Regions from separate parts of the Dechloromonas sp. ARDL1 genome, predicted to be linked through region 1. Evidence: riboswitches for the same ligand, from Rfam matches in the RefSeq annotation. Region 1 holds a riboswitch; the other holds the start of a gene.

Region 1 (3,359 bases):
CAAGCACCACAACGCCTACGTCGTTAACCTGAACAACCTGATCAAGGGCACCGAGTACGAAGCCCTCGACCTCGAAGCCATCGTCAAGAAGGCTCCGGCCGGCGGCATCTACAACAACGCTGCCCAGGTCTGGAACCACACCTTCTTCTGGAACTGCATGAAGCCGAACGGCGGCGGCGCCCCGACCGGTGCCCTGGCCGCTGCCATCGACGCCAAGTGGGGCTCGCTGGATGCCTTCAAGGCCGCCTTCCAAGCCTCTGCCGTCGGCAACTTCGGCTCTGGCTGGACCTGGCTGGTCAAGAAGGCCGACGGCTCGGTCGATATCGTCAACATGGGCGCCGCCGGCACCCCGCTGACCACCGGCGACAAGGCCCTGCTCTGCGTCGACGTCTGGGAACACGCCTACTACATCGACTACCGCAACCTCCGTCCGAAGTTCGTAGAAACCTTCCTGGCCTCGCTGGTCAACTGGTCCTTTGCCGAAGCCAACTTCGCCTGATTGACCCATAAAAGCAATGAAAGGGAGCCGTCGCGCTCCCTTTTTTGTTCCCATCGCTTTGCCGTCCATTTCCCGATGACCTCGCCGAATACCCGCCGCCTTCTCGCCCAAGAACTGGCCGCCGCTGCCGCGGCCTACCAGACCGCCGAGATCATTCCGCACTGCCCGGGCTGTTCGCAGCCTTGCTGCAAACTCGAAACACTGGTTCTCGACCTCGAGTGGAAGCAGATCAAAACCCTCTGGCAGGTGCGCGAATCGCGCCCGGTATTTGACAAGGCACTCTCCTCCGGCAAAGGCCCCGAGGAAATCCGCGAAAGCGGCGGACGTTACTACGTGCACGGCAAACCCTGCCCGGCCTACGATGAGCCCCGGGGGGCATGCCGAATCTACGGGCAACATCTGAAACCTGTTGGTTGCACCGACTTTCCGGTCTATGAAGACCGGGGCGATCTCATCGCCGATCTGCGCTGCGAAGCGGTCGACCTCAAGGCACTGAAAACCTGGATCACCCGCAGCCTCGGCCCCGCCGCTCGAATCACCCAGTCAGCGGACGATGAGTTCCCCTTCCTGGTGACGCTATCCGTGAGAAAACCGCGCAGTACGCGTAACTAACCCCCGCCCCCCTTGCACCCGCCGCATCGGCAATCCCCCCGGAAATGCATTAGCTTCGCAGCATCCCACGCGGCAGCTTCTTGACAGGGGCAGGAGCAATAGATGTCGGCTCAGCCTCCGACTGCGCAAGCTGAATACCCTGTGCACTCATTTCGGCCATCACCTCCGCTTCGCTGCGGCCGGATTCAATGGCGGCCGCACGAACCGGCGCCAGACCATCGGGGTTGCTGTCGAAATGCACCGAACAATCCCTCCGCGAACCGCACATCACTGATTTGGCGAGAACGCCGACATAATTCATCTCGAACGGCACGTTCATCAGGGGAATACTGATACGATCCCCGGCCAGTTGCTCCGGGCTGCCCCAGATCGTCCGCACCAGCGCAGGCAAGCGGCGATCCATGCGATTGGCGACTTCGGCAGCTCGCTGCGTATGACCATTGACCGGCGCACGGGCAAGCAGGCATTGGACCGTCAATTGAGCAGGTGCATACCAGCAAGCCCAGCGCGCACCTTCGTTTGCAGGATCGGCAATATCTGCGGAACTGCTGCCGGAAACTGCGAATAACAGCACCAACACGATGTGGCGAGCAACACGGCGAAAGACGTCCATGAAGAACCTCCGGCAATCCCGCTATCGTGGGGTGAAGCTGAAGCTTCGCCCGGTAGACCGGTGACTTTGCGACCCCGCCTTTCGGTCGGGTGTGCCTTTTTCGGACAAGAGCGAGCACAGCTTGCAACTGAACCCACCCCTTGAATGGTGATTTTGACAAACAAATCACCATTGACGTTATTTTTATGAATTAATTGATTTATGTCAACTTGCTGCCGCAATTTTTTTGGCAGGCCGGCTGCCAAAACCTAGCCGAGGCCAAGTATGTCCGGCAAGAACACTTCGGTAACCAGAACCTGCTGATCATCCAAGCGGTGCAATGACCGTCGCGCCCAGAGATGTCTAGGCGGCGAGCATAGGGCCGCAGCGCGCCGATACAGCGGGTGACGGCCGTCGAGGCGCAGGAATTCGATTCGCCCGCGCGTAAATCCAGGGTAAGCGAAAAGCAGCGACCCCAAGGAACGGGAGCCAAGACGCGCCATCCAGCGTGTCAGACGACCACTTCCCGAGGCCGCCAGCGTCGTGTGCGCAAAGATGACCGGCTTATCGTCACAGACGAGCACGACCTCGCGTACCCAGGCCAAGGCACCGTCGCAGCCGCCATCGATAGCTTCGTCGGCAAGCGCCTGGCCCTTGCCAAAGCGCAAGAGGCGAACACTGAACTGCCGGCTGGATTTCAGGCAGCGCGCCGTAAGCGAACCCGGCTCGGTCAGCCACGAACACAAAACAGGGGATTGCGGCCCGCCGGCAAGGCGCGACCGCCATTTACTACGCTTCATTACTGCGGACGCGGCGCCTTGTCGATGCCATTGATCTTCATGCCAGCCTTGATACCACGCTGCGCGAACCAACCGGCATTCATTTCCAGCGCAAAACGTGCTGGGCGGCGGGCACAGTGGTTGTCCTCGGTCTGCGGCTGCATGTCTTCAATATTGATGATCGTGCCGCTGGCATCCATGAAGGCCACCGACAAGGGCAACAGCGTATTGCGCATCCACATGCAATGCGTGTTTTCGTGACTGAACACGAACAACATGCCGTGCTGCGGCGGCATGCTCTTGCGATTCATCAGACCCAACTGACGGTGCGGGTCGGTCGCGGCGACCTCGGCCTCGATGCGGTACATGCCGCTCGTCAGCTCCAGCACGGGCATCGCTGATTGCGCCATGGCACTTCCGGCGAAGGTCAATACGGCCAGTCCGGCCATCACAATCTTGTTATTCATTCCAAGCGTCCTTGCAAATCCTTGTAGCTGCCATCGATCCGGCGCCATTGCCCGAGCGGCAGGCCGTCCAGGGTAGCCGAGCCAATCGCGGCCCGAACCAGTCGCAGCGTAGGATACCCGATGGCCGCCGTCATCCGCCGAACCTGGCGATTCTTGCCCTCGGAAATCCTGATTTCCAGCCACGCAGTCGGAATCGCAGCCCGGAAACGAATCGGCGGGTCGCGCTCCCATAATCCCGCAGGTTCTTCGATCCGGCGCACCCGGGCAGGCTGCGCCGTGAAATCGGAAAGCGCGATGCCGGCGCGCAGGCGATCCAGCGACACCTCATCCGGAATGCCTTCAACCTGCGCCCAGTAGGTTTTCACCAGTTTATGCTTTGGGTCGGCGATCCGCGCCTGCAACTTCCCATC
Region 2 (3,359 bases), 1.8 Mb from region 1:
TACCGTCCACGCCTTGAAAGTAGAGAGCCTAGACCTTCCAGACAATGCGACGGCAGCCTTGGCCGGATTCATGATCAATGCCAACACGATCGGCAAAGCGAGCCTAACCGTCCATTACGGACGCTAGGATCAAGCACCTCCCGATTCCAAGGCACTTCGCCAGCGCCTCCAGGAGAACCCTCCTGACGGATCATGCGCTTCCATTTTGTGTACAAGGCACCACGCACCAGCAAGATCATTGGTAGCGATCGGGGTAGCGAGATGGCATCGACAGTCGCCACCACAGTGCTCCTGCCAGACATGATTTGCAGTCGTCGCAAAGGTAGATTACGACTATCGACTGATAATTTGCCGGTAGCACACAGGGAGACAGCTGGCTCCGGCATCTGAAGCGGCATCCAAGCTGCCCAGGGGCCTGCGAAAAATCGCAGGCCTTTTGCGTTGCCTCAGCCGGATTCAACCCACCCTATCTATAATCTCCGTTTTGCCACCGTTCCGGAGATTGCCTTGAATCTGCGCCGAGTTTCCTCCCTTCTTGCCCTGATGCTGGCCAGCAGTTTCGCCACAGCCGATATCAAGATCGGCGTCATTGCCTCCTCGACCGGGCCGACGGCTGCTGTCGGCATTCCGCAAAAGAACACCGTCGCCCTGCTGCCGACCGAGATCGGCGGGCAAAAGGTCGAGTACGTGGTACTTGACGATGCTTCCGACCCGACCAACGCGGTAACCGGCGTCAAAAAGCTCATCTCGGAATCGAAGGTGGATGCATTGATCGGCCCGACGACGACGCCGGCCGCGCTGGCAATTCTCGACTTCGTCGCCGAGTCGAAGGTGCCGCTGGTGACTACGGTTGGCTCGTCGGCGATCATTCTGCCGCTCGACGACAAAAAACGCTGGGTGTTCAAGACGACGCAGAACGACGACCTGATCGCCTCGGCGCTGATCGAGCATATGACGGCTTCCGGCGTGAAGACGCTCGGGTTCATCGGCTTCAACGATCCTTACGGCGAGAACTGGTTCAAGGTATTCAGCACCATGGCCGAGAAGGCAGGCCTGAAGCTGCTGGTCAGCGAACGCTACAACCGGACCGACCAATCGGTCACCGGGCAGGCGCTCAAGATCATCACCGCCCGGCCGGATGCCGTGCTGGTAGCCGCTACCGGCGGACCGGCCGTGCTGCCGCAGACCAGCCTGCAGGAGAAGGGTTACAAGGGCCGTATCTATCAGACCCACGGCGTGGCGACCAACGACTTCATCCGCATTGGCGGCAAGGCGGTCGAAGGCACGCTGATGGCCGGCGGCCCGATGCTGGTGGCGGCAGACCTGGCTGCCACCAACCCGATCAAGTCGGTTGCCCAGGGCTATATCAAGGCCTATGAAGGCAAGTACGGCGCCGGCACGATGTCCACCTTTGGCGCCAACACCTACGATGCCGGCCTGTTGCTGCAGAAGGCCATCCCGGCTGCGCTGAAAAAAGCCAAGCCGGGCAACCTCGAGTTCCGTGAAGCCTTGCGCGATGCGCTGGAACAGTCCAAGGAAGTGGTCGGCGCGCAAGGTGTGTTCAACATGAATGCACAGAACCACAATGGGATGGATCAACGTGCCCGCGTCATGATGATGGTGAAGGATGGACGCTGGGTTCTGCTCAAGGAGTGAAACCACTTGCCCAGCAAGGGATACCGGAATTTCAGCAAGGGAATCAATGACCGGCCATCATCGCCGGTCATTTTTTTCTTGCATTCCTAGCATTACAAAATTACAATAAACAACAATTTTGGCAAACCCGTGCGAAAGCCGGGGACGCAAAGCCACCGGGCTGACGGATGCGGCACTGACGCAAATCCAAGCTAGCGGGGTTGCCGGGTAGCGATTCCTGCCACCTGACCGTCTCCTGATTGGCGCACATCTGCACCCGGAGACTCGCGATGATCGCCCAACGCCCGCATCACCCGCTACCCCTCAAGCAGTGTTCGTACGCCGTACTGCTTGCGATGACCTGCTTCACTTACGCCAAGCAGGCCCACGCACAAACCTATGCTCCCTGGCTACGCCAGATCGGCATCACCAACACCATCGAATCGGCCGCAAAATGGGGACAGGGGCAGTTGCTGGGCGTCGTAGACACCGGCATCAATGCCACTCACCCGCAGTTCGCCGCAGGTCAAGTGTCGCAGGCGCTGAGCTCCTGTGCCTCAGTCTCCTTCCGCTGCTCCAACGGCTTTGCCGACGATAACGGCCACGGCACGGCGGTTGCCAGCATCGCCGCCGGCAATCGGACATCACAATTCAGCACGGTCACGGCGGGCGGCTACACCACGGTCGCCGGCAACTTCATCGGCGTTGCACCGGCAGCCAACATCTTCTCGGAAAAAGTTCTGAATGCAGCCGGCTCCGGCTATTCGACCGATGTCGCCAACGGCATCAAGAAGGCTGCCGACGCAGGCGCCTGGGTGATCAACGTCTCGATCACTTACGGCAACGATGCCAACACCGTCGCCGCCATCAACTACGCGGCGTCCAAAGGCGCGTTCATCGTCTGGGCCGGCGGCAACAGCGCCCAGAACCTGTTGAGCAACCTGAGCACCAGCGGGCTCAGCGCCGCAGCAATCCAGCGCCTGATTTTTGCCGGTTCGGTCAATAGTGCCAATGTCGCCTCCAGTTTTACCAACAAGCCGGGCAGCGGCAACCTGGTCAGCACGACAGGAGCTACCACCAACTACGCCGCACGCTGGATCATGGCACCGGGCGAATCCATCATCGCCCCCTATACCCTTGCCGGCAACAGCGCCTATTCGTTGTGGTCCGGCACCTCGATGGCGGCCCCCGTTGTCAGTGGAGCGCTGATGCTGCTGCAAAACGCCTGGCCTATCCTGAAGACCAACGGCACGACCGCCAACCTGCTGCTGGCGACGGCCACCGACCTGGGAACCAAGGGAACGGACAGCACTTACGGTACCGGCCTGGTCAACATGCAGGCCGCTTTCAACCCCTACGGCGCACTGACCGTGACCAAGGCCAACGGACAGACCATTGCCGTCAGCTCGCTGACCGGCAGCCTGCTATCCAGCGGCGCCCTCGGCTCCCTGAGCACCATCCAGACAAAACTGGCCAACTACACGGCCTTCGACGGCTATGCCCGTAATTTCAGTGTCAATCTGTCCGGCCTGATCAAGACACCGAGCAGCCCGGCAACAACCAATCCGCTGCCGACCAATACCTACGCCGGCCCGAAAGTCATGAAATACGCCGGCGGCGAACTAGCCTTTTTGCTGGAAAACACGAGCAGCCCGATTCAACACCTGGGGCAATTCGGTTACAACGCCGAGTCGGTCACGCCCAGGATGGTCGGCTACACCCTC

The links. A riboswitch is a leader RNA that binds a small molecule or an ion and turns the genes downstream of it on or off. The one in region 1 is predicted to bind cyclic di-GMP.
Region 2: it holds a riboswitch for cyclic di-GMP, as region 1 does, so the genes downstream of both, AB6Q56_RS15275 (S8 family peptidase) here and AB6Q56_RS01620 (hypothetical protein) in region 1, are expected to answer to the same signal.

The regions. Positions count from the first base shown of each region.
Region 1 covers NZ_CP168939.1:323,660-327,018, reverse strand. Annotated here, with positions in the region: gene AB6Q56_RS01630 (superoxide dismutase) at 1-499, shown strand, start outside; gene AB6Q56_RS01625 (YkgJ family cysteine cluster protein) at 575-1,111, shown strand; gene AB6Q56_RS01620 (hypothetical protein) at 1,161-1,724, opposite strand; cyclic di-GMP riboswitch class I at 1,733-1,830, opposite strand; gene AB6Q56_RS01615 (chorismate--pyruvate lyase family protein) at 1,973-2,503, opposite strand; gene AB6Q56_RS01610 (DUF192 domain-containing protein) at 2,503-2,949, opposite strand; gene AB6Q56_RS01605 (pseudouridine synthase) at 2,946-3,359, opposite strand, start outside.
Region 2 covers NZ_CP168939.1:3,078,734-3,082,092, forward strand. Annotated here, with positions in the region: gene AB6Q56_RS15265 (YbhB/YbcL family Raf kinase inhibitor-like protein) at 1-127, shown strand, start outside; gene AB6Q56_RS15270 (ABC transporter substrate-binding protein) at 508-1,656, shown strand; cyclic di-GMP riboswitch class I at 1,767-1,864, shown strand; gene AB6Q56_RS15275 (S8 family peptidase) at 1,926-3,359, shown strand, end outside.